Regions from separate parts of the Parabacteroides sp. CH2-D42-20 genome, predicted to be linked through region 3. Evidence: riboswitches for the same ligand, from Rfam matches in the RefSeq annotation. Region 3 holds a riboswitch; each other region holds the start of a gene.
What was found. A riboswitch is a leader RNA that binds a small molecule or an ion and turns the genes downstream of it on or off. The one in region 3 is predicted to bind cobalamin.

Region 1 (4,208 bases), on a different contig from region 3:
AAATGATACGGAACAAGGTTTTCCCCCTTTATGGAATAATAAGATTGTGTTATTTTGATATTTTTGTGCGAAGATGGCGATGATCTTGCTTTTTGTGATAGCTGTTAGGCTTGAAATTGAACTTTTTGTAAAGTGAACTTTGCAAAAATCATACGTTTTGCTTGTCGCACTCTTAAAGAATTATAAAATAGTCTTTAAAATTATCCATCTATGATAATTTGATTAATTTTATGGTGTCACAACGATAAAAAGAAAGCTAAAATGGTTTGAGTGTGATAAATTGAAATAGATAAGAGATTAATAACATTAGCAATATAATATGTAAATTTAAGGTTATGTCAACAGTAAGATTTAGTCAGGTTACATTTGCTACTAAATCGTGGGTAGCAGAAGCATGGGAAAAGATGGTAGTGGAATTGTTTAGCGGCCGTGTCGTAGCGGAAGTCAAACAATTGGATGAAGTATGTGAATCAAAGTGGGAAGTAGAATTGAAGAAGCTTCAAAACGAGGTTCATTCTTTATGTCATCATGCGATCCATCAATTGCTCCCGATAGCCGGCTCTTATCAACAGGCATTACTGGATGACGTTGCCCAAGCCTATACGGTATACGCTCCGGAAGAAGCAGAGTCTATCTTCAACCGGGGAAACCAAGCGATCGAGGATATCAAGGACATGTATCGGGTATTCGCTACAACGCTTGTAAAATGCGTGAGGCGAACCGTAAAGTAAGCGAGTTGGAAGATATGCACGCAAAAGCGATCATGTATCATAATTCAGTGAAACCTTATATGGATACACTTCGTTTCCATATCGATCAGCTTAAGCATATATTGCATGTAGCGTAATAAGATGGGCTGTCCGGGTTTGGTTACTCTCCGGGCAGCCTTCTTCTTTTAGCGAGGTTGGATAATCAGTAGGGAGAAATAGGGGAAATCCTTGGAATGTATAGTGGTGATATCAGTAGTATAATATTCTTTTCCTGTTCCAACATTCTCGAAATAATGAAAAACCGCCTTATCCGCATACTGCCGGATACAAGTATGAATAGCCTCTTGGCAACCCGGTAATTTCATGATGACGATGATCATTCCATTTTCTATTTTTGCCGAAAGTTCATCGAACGACGCAGTCCCGGGGATTACGTTAATTTGCTCCTCTTGTTTTACGATATGTATCCCGGCCAAGGCACCTGCCGCTATAAATGCCGGAATTCCTGCGATTCGATCGACCGGGATTCCTGCTTCCTCGAATTTATCGTATACATATTGTATAGATGAATAAAAACCAGCGTCTCCCTCGGCGACGATCACGATTTGTTTTCCTTTCAAATATTCAGCTTGGGCATCCAGAAACAATTCGTTATAAGCGTTTAACGCATCTGTCCGTTCCTTACTCATTGGCAAAATAAACGGATGGATCAAGGATTCGTCTACCTCAATAGCTTTCAATATATCCGTCGCCCGAGATATGATTCCATGCTTGCCTTGTGTAGCAGGACAATAGATAATATCAGCCTTTTGTAATGTTTTAAGCCCTTTCAGCGTAATTAATTCCGGATCACCGGGACCTAATGAGACGAAGTGAATAGGATGATTCATGTGTATCTGTTTTTATTTGAAACGCAAAAGTCCTTAAAATTGCGGATGTATACAAATATTCTTACTACTTTTGTCGCTGTAATAGGCTCCGCTTATCTCTTTTTCCGGGAGGCGGATTAAAAGGGAACCGGGTGAGAATCCCGGACAGACCACGCTGCTGTGAACTTCTAAACATTCGGACAATACCTTGGCCACTGGTTTCGTAATCGGGAAGGCGTCCAGAATGGAAGTAAGTCAGAAGACCTGCCGGTTCATAAATAAATGTTGCTGTCCCGTGGAGCAGGACGAGAGTAACTGTCAATGATCAACTGTCAATTAAACAAGGATTATGAATAAGTTTATAGCGGGTGGATGCTTGCTTTTATCGGTATTGACTTTATCATGTACTTCAGGTATCCGTGAAAAAGGAGAAATAGGGAAGACGGCTTCCGTAGAGCAATCCGCATTCTCGCAAGAGCAGGTTAAGCCTTTATACGCCCAAGGATTCAAGCTTACCTATGCGGATCAATATGTCTTGGCTGATATTCAAGATCCTCAAAACGAGGAAAGCACCACGTTTCATTATGCGTTCGTAAAAAGAGGTTCGAAACCCACGGGGATTCCCGTTGATTATACGATGATAGAGCTTCCTATCCGAAGTGTTATCTGTATGACTTCCCTGCAATTATCGAATTTTATTAAATTGGGTGCCTTGGATAAGGTCGTTGGGATTACCAGTACACGGCATTTGTTCAATAAAGAGATGAACGAACGCCTGAAAGAAGGTAAAACCGCAAAGATCGGTATAGAGGGAAATTTCGATAACGAGGTTATCATGAGTATGAATCCTGATTTGATCCTTGTATCGCCATTCAAGCGGGGAGGCTATGAGACGCTGAAAGACGTGGGTATCCCCTTGATTCCCCATTTGGGTTATAAGGAGACTACGCCATTGGGACAAGCTGAATGGATCAAGTTCATAGGCTTGTTGTTAGGGGTAGAGAAAGAGGGCAATGAGCGTTTTGCCGCCATTGAGAAGAGGTATAATGAATTAAAGGAACTTACGGCGGATGGCAAGGTTAAAAAATGTCCGATCGTTTTTAGTGGCGAGTTACGGGGTGGAAACTGGTATGCCGTAGGAGGAAAGAGTTTCTTGGCACAGCTTTTCAAGGATGCCGGCGCTGATTATTTCTTGAAAGACGATGAGCGATCCGGTGGTGTTACATTAGACTTCGAGACGGTCTATAACCAAGCGGACGATGCTGATTTCTGGCGTATCGTGAATAGTTTCCCGGGAACGTTTAGCTATGAGGCATTGAAAGAGCAAGATCCTCGTTATGCGGATTTCCGTGCGTTCCGGGAGAAAGGGATTATCTATTGTAATATGAAGAACACGCCGTTTTATGAGAGTATGCCGACAGAACCGGAGATCGTCCTAGCGGATTTGCTTCATATCTTTCATCCGGATTTATTACCGGATCATGAGCCGGTCTATTATTCTCGACTTAAATAAGGAACGCTGATGAAACATTCAAATACCCTATGGATGCTGGCGATTGTCACGGCTATTTTTGTTCTAATCTTTTTGAATTTGGTGTTGGGGTCAGTCTCTATTCCTCTTCAATCGGTTTGGCATATTATCTGGAATTCAGGAAATGAGCCTATTACATGGCAGAATATTATCTGGAAATCCCGACTACCACAGGCATTGACAGCGTTGGTAGCGGGAGCAGGCTTATCCATCAGCGGCTTACAGATGCAAACCGTTTTCCGTAATCCATTGGCCGGACCTTCGGTCTTAGGTATCAGTTCGGGAGCGAGCATGGGTGTCGCTTTCGTGGTGTTGTTAAGCGGTAGTTTAGGGGGCGTTGCCTTGAGTAAACTTGGTTTTATGGGGGAGATCGCCTTATCGATAGCGGCCGTGATCGGTTCCTTATCCGTGATGGCGCTGATCGTGTATGTTTCCCAAAAGGTAAAAGGAAATGTCACGTTGTTGATTATCGGTGTGATGATCGGTTACGTGGCAAACGCCGTGATCGGTGTACTTAAATTCTTTAGCGTCGAGGAGGATATCCGTGCATACGTGATTTGGGGATTGGGTAGTTTCGCCCGTGTTTCCGGTAATCAGATGACGTTGTTCGTGATTCTTATGACAGTCTTGATCCCTCTCTCGTTCCTGCTTATCAAGACCATGAACTTGATGCTTCTTGGGGATAGCTACGCACGCAATTTGGGACTTAATATCAAGCGGGCCCGTTTGTTGGTTATCACCTCGGCCGGGGTCCTTACGGCGATTGTCACGGCTTATTGCGGACCTATTATCTTCTTGGGGCTAGCCGTTCCGCATTTATGCCGGGCCATATTTCAAACTTCCGACCATCGGATTTTAATGCCTGCGGTCTTATTCGCCGGTGCGGCGTTGGCGTTGATCTGTAATTTGATCGCCCGTATGCCGGGGTTCGAGGGAGCGTTACCTGTCAACTCGGTAACCGCTTTAGTAGGTGCTCCTGTAGTGGCCTCGGTATTATTTAGAAAACGAAAGAATGAATTGAACGAGTAAGATGAAACAAGATACGATTCATATTAACGGACTTTCGATCGGTTACCATTCTAAGAGTAGTACAAAGCT
Region 2 (4,208 bases), on a different contig from region 3:
GCGATCGCTTTGCCGACCGATTTCTCCGCTCGTATCGCTCGTAATACACAGATTTACATTCAGGAAGAGACTAAGATCTGTAAGGAGATCGACCCGTGGGCTGGTTCTTACTATGTAGAGTCTTTGACGAATGAGTTGGTACATAAAGGTTGGGCATTGATCCAAGAGATCGAGAGCATGGGTGGTATGGCGAAAGCCATCGAGACTGGTCTTCCTAAGATGCGTATCGAGGAAGCTGCCGCTCGTACACAGGCTCGTATCGACTCTGGTGTTCAGACCATCGTTGGTGTTAACAAATATCGTTTGCCGAAGGAAGATCCGATCGATATCCTTGAGATCGATAATACAGCCGTACGTAACGAGCAGATCGCCGCTTTGAAGGAGTTGCGTGCTAACCGTGACGAAGCCGCTGTTCAAAAAGCTTTGGCTGATATCACGGAGTGCGTGAAGACGAAGAAGGGCAACTTATTAGAGTTGGCTGTTAAGGCTGCCGGCTTGCGTGCGTCATTGGGAGAGATCTCCGATGCTTGCGAGGTGGTTGTAGGTCGTTATAAAGCAATCATTAGAACTATTTCAGGCGTGTATTCATCAGAAACTAAGAAAGACGCAGACTTCCAGAAAGCTTGCGAGCTTTGCGAGCAATTCGCTAAGAAAGAAGGCCGTCAGCCTCGTATCATGATCGCTAAGATGGGTCAGGACGGACACGACCGTGGCGCTAAGGTTGTCGCTACTGGTTATGCGGACTGTGGTTTCGACGTAGATATGGGACCGTTGTTCCAGACTCCGGCCGAGGCTGCCCGTCAAGCTGTGGAGAACGACGTTCACGTAATGGGCGTTTCTTCTTTGGCCGCTGGTCATAAGACGTTGGTTCCGCAGGTTATCGAGGAGTTGAAGAAACTAGGTCGTGAGGACATCATCGTTATTGCTGGAGGTGTAATCCCGGCTCAAGACTATGATTTCTTGTATAAGGCTGGCGTTGCCGCTATCTTTGGCCCGGGTACTTCCGTATCGAAGGCAGCTTGCCAGATCCTTGAGATCTTGTTAGGCGAATAAATAGAGTTTAGGCCTTACGGTTTTTAAATAAAGAGAGGCTGGACAATTGATTTTGTCCGGCCTTTTTTAGTATTGTATGCGGGTTTATGTACTTTTGTAGCGATTATTCAATTAAAAAGGGAAAGAATCATGGGAATCGTTATAGGTATAGATGTGGGAGGTAGCACGACCAAGATCGTCGGCGTGGAGGATAAGAAGATCAAGAACCCGATGTTCGTGAAAGCTACCGATCCGGTAACCTCTTTATTCGGGGCCTTCGGTAAATATATTTATGATAATAACATCTCGCTCTCGAATATAGAGAAAGTGATCTTGACAGGTGTAGGTAGCGCTTATATCGATCAACCTTTATATGGCTTACCAACCGCGAAGACGGATGAGTTCCTTGCGAATGGGCTAGGGGCGCAATATAATACGGGACTGGACAGTCTATTGGTGGTCAGCATGGGAACGGGTACCTCCTTTGTCAAGGTACAAGGCTCCACGATCGAGCATATCGGGGGATTGGGTATCGGTGGCGGAACAATCCTCGGCTTGTCTAAGCTATTATTGAAAACGCATGACTTTCACCAAATAGCGTCTTTGGCCGAGCACGGTTCCTTGAATGATATCGACTTGCATATCCGGGATATTACGCCGCATCCGCTACCCGGCCTGCCGCTGGACGTGACAGCCTCTATTTTCGGAAAAGCGGACGCGAACGCTAAGGTTGAGGATATCGCTCTCGGTATCGTTCATATGGTCTTGCAGACCATCGGGCAAGGAGCTGTTTTCGCCTCGTTAAATGGCGATATCAAGAATATCGTATTGATCGGTAACCTGACTCGCTTGCCACAATGCCCGGATATTTTCCCCCGTCTGGAGGAGATGTGCGATGTCCATTTCAAGATACCGGAGTATGCCGAGTATCGCACGGCTATCGGGGCGGCTTTATGCTATATCAGGAACCGGGAATATAAGGATATTTTTTGTGGAAAGTGTTAGGCTACATCAAAACTTTATGTATCTTTGCTACATGCTTTGTTCCCTTTCGGCAATCGCCGGATAGGGATTAAAAGGGAATCGGGTGAGAATCCCGGACAGTCCCGCTGCTGTAAGCTTCATAAACGGGTTGAGCAATACTGTTGCCACTGTTCATTCAAGTGAATGGGAAGGCGCTTAAGACCGGAAGTAAGTCAGAAGACCTGCAAGGCGTGTATATTTTCGACGGCTTCGAGGAAAGGCCGGAAGAGAACGCAAGAATCGTATCCGGTTTTTACTATTCTTTATCCAAGGTTTTCTTATCAAGTCGTCTCATGGTTTCGGATAATTATTTTGCCATAATAATTAGGGAAAGAAGCATGAATCTGACCGACGGGATGAGCTCCGTGTGTAAGATGCATGCTTTCTTTGCGTTTAAAGGACTGGGGTATTCCGTGAACACTCTATAGAGAATATTTGTTTATTATTAGAAAAGTGCGTTTATTTGCAACGAGTAATTAACAAAAGAAGTATGAATATGAAGAAAATTGTGGGATTTCTTATGGTTGCCTTGCTAGCGTTGATGGCGCTTCCGGCGAACGCTCAGCTTAAATTCGGTATCAAGGGAGGTGTGAATATATCGTCTGTTCATTTCAACTCGGACGTGTTGAAAGCGGATAACGTAACCGGCTTCCAAGTGGGTCCGATGATCGAGACGACCTTACCGTTGGTGGGTGTCGGGATCGATGCGGCGGTGTTGTATTCGCAAAAGGGTTTGGAAACGACCTCGGCTGGCGGGGTGAAGACTTCGATGAAGACGGATTATATCGATGTTCCGGTCAACTTGAAATGGAAATTCGGCTTACCGATCGTCAAGGCGTATCTGGCAGCCGGTCCGTATATCGGTTTCCGTGTAGGCGGTGATAAGTTTTGGGATATCCCGGGTTCCGTAGCGGATCAGGTGAAGGCGAAGAATTTCAGCGCAGGTCTTAACTTCGGTGCCGGCGTGGAGTTGATCAGCCACTTGCAGGTGGGTTTCAATTATGGTCTGGGACTGACTGATAACTATAGCATTGAGAAGGTGAACCTCTCCGACGGTGCCGGAAAGAACCGTGGATGGTCTATCACGGCAGCGATCTTGTTCTAAATAGGTGAAAATAAAATGAGAGAGGCTGGGCTTTAGAAGTCCGGCCTTTTTTGTTATTTTTGGGCTCGTAATGAAACACCTGTTTGAATGAAATACGCGGACGTCATACTTCCCCTTCCTTTGGAGAATAGCTATACCTATCGGATACCCGAAGATCTGGAGAGAGCCGTGACTCCCGGTTGCCGGGTGATCGTGCATTTCGGGAAGAAACGATATTATACGGCTATCGTCATGGAGGTACACGACCGGGAACCGGTATCCGATTTTGAGACGAAGGAGATCTACGCTTTGCTGGATGCCACGCCGGTGCTCCGCCGTCCGCAACTCCGTTTCTGGAAATGGATATCTTCTTATTATATATGTAAGCTGGGCGATGTGTATAAGGCGGCCTTGCCTTCCGGCTTAAAGTTGGAAAGCGAGACGGCGGTTACTTATAATGAGGATTTCGAGGCCACCGCCCCCTTGCGCCCGAACGAGCAAGCGGTACTGGATGCCTTTAGCGGGGTTTTGAAATTGACGATCTCGGAGTTGGAGAAGAAGACCGGTCTCCGAAATGTTGTCCCGATCGTCTCTTCCTTGATGGTGAAAGGGGCGGTCGAGGTGAGCGAGGAGCTAAAGCGAGGATTCGTTCCCAAGACACAGGCGTTTATCCGTTTGGCCGAGGCTTACCGGGATGAGACGAAATTACAGGCGGTGTTCGAGGATTTGAAACGAGCGAAGAAGCAAGAGCTTTTGCTGGTCAGCTTCTTGGATTTAAGCCATACCTTGAATCCCGCTTTATCGAAGGAGCTTTCCAAGAAAGAGCTATTGGAACGCAGTGGTTATACCTCTGCGGTATTGGAGGGTCTGCTGAAACGGGGTATCTTGGAGAGTTACGAGAAAGAGGTGGGTCGTTTGCAAGTATCCGTCTGCCGCTTGCAAGAGCCGAATCCGCTCAGTCCGGCGCAAGAGAAAGCCTATGGAGAGATCCATGAGGCTTTCAAGACGAAGGAGGTCTGCTTGCTTCATGGCGTGACTTCCAGTGGTAAGACCGAGATATACGTCCGTT
Region 3 (4,208 bases):
TACACGGGTACGGCATCCCATGGTCGCTACCTCGTGGATATAGCGCTGAGGATCGTCCGCTTTCCAATCCTCGCTTTGGTTGAAGGTCGCGTCGAGATTCAAGAAGTTCGGGAAGAAACGACGGGCGGTGACCTTGCAGGCCAATTGGTAAAGATCGTAGTTACGGTCTTCCGGCAGATAGCTTACGCCTCGTTTCTTTTTCCATATCTGGATCGGGAAGATAGCGGTCTCGCCGTTACCTACGCCTCTGTAAGTGCTTTTTAATAACTCCCGGATGATGCAACGACCTTCCGCCGAGGTGTCGGTCCCATAATTGATGGAGCTGAATACCACTTGGTTGCCTCCACGGGAATGGATCGTGTTCATATTATGGATAAAAGCCTCCATCGATTGGTGTACACGGCTTACCGTGCGGTTGATGGCATGTTGTATAATGCGTCTATCACCGCTTAATCCATCCAAGGTCTGTGTCTGGTAATCGTCGATAGGCTTATTATATAAGTGGGAGAAATCCTGTCCGTATAAATCCTCTAAGGTCTTTACTTCCTCGATAAAGCTATTACGTACGTAAGGTGCTAGGTAGAAATCGAACGCCGGTATCGCCTGTCCGCCATGCATCTCGTTTTGGGCGGTCTCTAGAGAGATACAGCCAAGGATGCTTGCGGTTTCGATTCGTTTAGCCGGACGTGATTCGCCATGACCGGCGGAGAACCCGTATTTCAGGATGCGATCCAACGGGTGTTGTACGCAGGTCAAGCTTTTAGTCGGATAATAATCTTTATCATGAATATGGAGGTAGTTGTTAGATACGGCTTCCTTGACCTCTTCGCTCAATAAATAGTCATCTACAAACGGCTTGGTGGTCTCGCTGGAGAATTTCATCATCATGCCGGCGGGTGTATCGGCGTTCATATTCGCGTTCTCACGGGTGATGTCGTTGGATTTGATATTGATAATCTCCAAGAACATATCCCGTGTTTTCGCCTTGCGGGCTACGCTTCGCTGATTTCGGTAAGCGATATATTTCTGCGCTACGTCCTTCCGGCTACTGGCCATCAATTCCAGTTCCACGGCATCTTGAATCGCCTCTACGGTCATTTGAGGTTCTCCCTTGAATGAGATATGATCTGTGATCTGGCGAATCAGTTGCATATCTTCTCCCTTGTCTGTATGCAACATGGCTTTACGGATAGCGGTTACTATCTTCTCCTCGTTGAAGCCAACGATACGCCCGTCCCGTTTAACAACTGTCTGTATCATGATGTCGATTAATTTGTGATTGATTATGCGTGCAAAGGTATCTTATTACACTATATGATTTTCTTTTTGGAAAACTTTTTGCTGATTAAATTATGTTAAGGTGTTAATTTGTAGTGCGTTGTGAAAAGTTTTGGAAAACTTTGTGTCTTGTATGATTGCTTTTGTTTTCCTTTTTGGCGATGTGGTGTGTTGTAAGCTTCTCTTTGTAAAGCTTTTAAAGAACATAAGCTGGGATATATTTTTGTTTATATAAAATAATTCATACTTTTGCCCCCGTTTTGGTGATGACGTAAAACCATCCGGTTTCGTCATAAAGAGGGAATCCGGTGTGAATCCGGAGCAGTGCCCGCTACTGTAAGCTTTTGTAAAGTAGAAAACATTTCTCATACCACTGTCTGTAAAAGACGGGAAGGTCGTTTTCTACGAGGTAAGTCAGGAAACCTGCCAAGCGTTTTTATTGCTGTTTTTCTCGGGGTCAGGAAAGCGGAAATATACATAATAACAAATCGTTTATGAAAAGAAAGTGTTTGTGCGCGGCTTTAGCTGTAAGTTGTGCGATAAACGTATCATTTGCGCAGGTACGTTTACAGGGTAAGGTCGTGGATGAAAGTAATGAACCAATTCCGGGCGCGAATATCCGCGTGTCGGAATCCTTGAATGGTACAACCACGGATGCTAGCGGAAAATTTGAGCTGAACCTTCCCGATGGTAGACATCGTATTCGTGTGACTTACCTTGGCTATGAGCAAGGCGTGTATCAAACGGATCACTCGGAAAAAGATGTCGTTATTAAGCTGAAAGAAAAGTATGTGAATATCGATCAAGTGGTGGTAACCGGTACCGGTTCGCATCGCCGCATGAGTAATTCCCCTATTCCCGTGAAAGTGCTTACGGGAAAAGACTTGAAAGAGGCGAGCGTAACCAATTTCCAAGATGCGATGACCAAGCTGAATCCGAGTATCGTATTTATGGAAAACGGACAGGGGGCTACGATGAATATGAACGGATTGACAGAGAAATACGTGGTTATCTTGGAAAACGGTAAGCGTTTGGCCGGCGATGATACCTATTCCCGTATCGATATGTCTAACGTAAAACGGGTAGAGATCTTGAACGGGGCCGCTTCCGCTTTGTATGGTAGCGACGCGATCGCCGGCGTTATCAATATCATCACGGATGATTCCCGCAATAAGGTGAACGTGACGAGCAATAGCCGTTATGGTAGCAAGAACCAATTCTTGCAGTCGGTCAACGCGGACGTGAATGTAGGGAAGTTCGGTTCATATACTTCTTATCAATATCAACGGGCCGATGGTTGGCAATTAAATCCCTATACGGAGAGTAAAGGCGAGTTGGTTCCTACCAATAAGCAAGCTTCCGAGGGATTTCACCGGAACGTGATCAACCAACGTTTCACGTACGACGTTACGGATCGTTTGTCTTTTTATGTGCGTGGTACTTTCTTCGGACGTTCCAGCGATCGTCCGATGCCGATGGATAAAGTGAATACGACCAACTATGATATGAGAAAAGAGACGTTCACTTATGGGGCGGGCGCTCAATACATGATTAATAAGAACTCTTATTTGAACGCTGATTATCTGTCGGACAATCATAGTACGTATAAGGATTTCTTTGATGGAAAGAAAAGCGGAGAGAGTGATATGACGAAACGGATTCATTACCATAACTTGAATGTCAAGGGAATCTTTCGTCTGGGCAAGTATAATAAGCTTTCGGCTGGTGCGGAGTTCATTAAAGAGTTACTGAGTAGCGAGACGGATAACATAGCGGGTAAAAGTATGTACACGACCGCGCTTTATGCGCAAGACGAGATCAATATCAATGAGCATTTCCAAGCGTACGCGGGTTTGCGCTATATTTACCATGAGAATTTTAAGAGTTATGCGACTCCTAACGTGGCTTTGCTGTATAAGGTAGGCGGTTTTAATTTCCGCGGATCGTATGCGGCTGGTTTCCGTACACCTGAATTGAAAGAGTTGTATACGGAATCGGAGAAGAAAGCGTCTGGAGCGACTCGCCTTACGATCGGTAATCCGGATCTGGACCCGGAGAAGAGCGACAATTTCACGTTGAGCGCAGAATATACGATGCGGTATTTTTCTTTGTCCGTGTCCGCTTTTATGAATAACGTACGTAGCATGATTAACTATAAGATATTGGATACGGCGGAACGGGATGCTTATAACACCGCCCATGGTACGGATTATGATGAGATACAGATGCGTGCGAATATCGATAAAGCGAAGATCAAAGGTATTAACGTGACCTTCAATAGTTATCTGGGAGCGGGCTTTACCTTGAATGGTGGCTATAGTTTCATGGATGGAAAGAACGTATACGAGGATGAACCTTTGGATAAGACCGTTAAGCATAGTGGTACGGTAGCGGCTATGTGGTCTCATACTTGGAATAAGTATAAGCTGAACGTGAATTTTAACGGACGTATCCAAGGGGAACGTTATTCTACTTCTTATGGATACGCACCGAAATATTCCTTGTGGAATCTCAATACGAGCCATACGTTTAGAGCCGGCGATTTCTTGTTGGAACCGGGAGTAGGTATCGAGAACCTTTTTGATTATGTAGATGATCGTCCCTTTAATTACAATTACGCTACATTGACCCCGGGCCGTACCTATTACGTCAGCCTTCTGGTCCGTTTCAAGCAGTAAACTGTCACATGTCAACTATTAACTAATATAATAATGTATAGGGGATTTTTACGATCCATGTTTGTTTGTTCACTCCTGCTCGGGCTCGCCTGTTCATTATGGGCGAAACCCGGGCGGGAGTTTTACGCTTCCGATATCCGGGAGAGCATGGAAAAGGGAGATAAGTTAGCGATCTTGATGGTACATTTCGGGAGTGCTTACCCGGAAGCTCGTACCCAAGTACTCGATGTGATGAACAAGCGTGTCAAGGAG

Region 1: linked by a shared signal. The riboswitch ahead of D7V92_RS04735 (ABC transporter substrate-binding protein) and the one ahead of D7V92_RS00440 (TonB-dependent receptor) in region 3 are both predicted to bind cobalamin.
Region 2: linked by a shared signal. The riboswitch ahead of D7V92_RS01995 (porin family protein) and the one ahead of D7V92_RS00440 (TonB-dependent receptor) in region 3 are both predicted to bind cobalamin.

The regions. Positions count from the first base shown of each region.
Region 1 is NZ_RAYG01000005.1:128,763-132,970, reverse strand. Features, by position in the region: gene D7V92_RS04745 (hypothetical protein) at 336-731, shown strand; gene D7V92_RS22415 (hypothetical protein) at 707-847, shown strand; gene D7V92_RS04740 (precorrin-2 C(20)-methyltransferase) at 896-1,600, opposite strand; cobalamin riboswitch at 1,667-1,866, shown strand; gene D7V92_RS04735 (ABC transporter substrate-binding protein) at 1,929-3,092, shown strand; gene D7V92_RS04730 (iron ABC transporter permease) at 3,102-4,139, shown strand; gene D7V92_RS04725 (ABC transporter ATP-binding protein) at 4,141-4,208, shown strand, end outside.
Region 2 is NZ_RAYG01000002.1:90,393-94,600, reverse strand. Features, by position in the region: gene scpA (methylmalonyl-CoA mutase) at 1-1,053, shown strand, start outside; gene coaW (type II pantothenate kinase) at 1,183-2,037, shown strand; cobalamin riboswitch at 2,057-2,260, shown strand; gene D7V92_RS01995 (porin family protein) at 2,552-3,160, shown strand; gene priA (primosomal protein N') at 3,248-4,208, shown strand, end outside.
Region 3 is NZ_RAYG01000001.1:119,599-123,806, reverse strand. Features, by position in the region: gene D7V92_RS00445 (anaerobic ribonucleoside triphosphate reductase) at 1-1,260, opposite strand, end outside; cobalamin riboswitch at 1,523-1,724, shown strand; gene D7V92_RS00440 (TonB-dependent receptor) at 1,773-3,956, shown strand; gene D7V92_RS00435 (sirohydrochlorin cobaltochelatase) at 3,990-4,208, shown strand, end outside.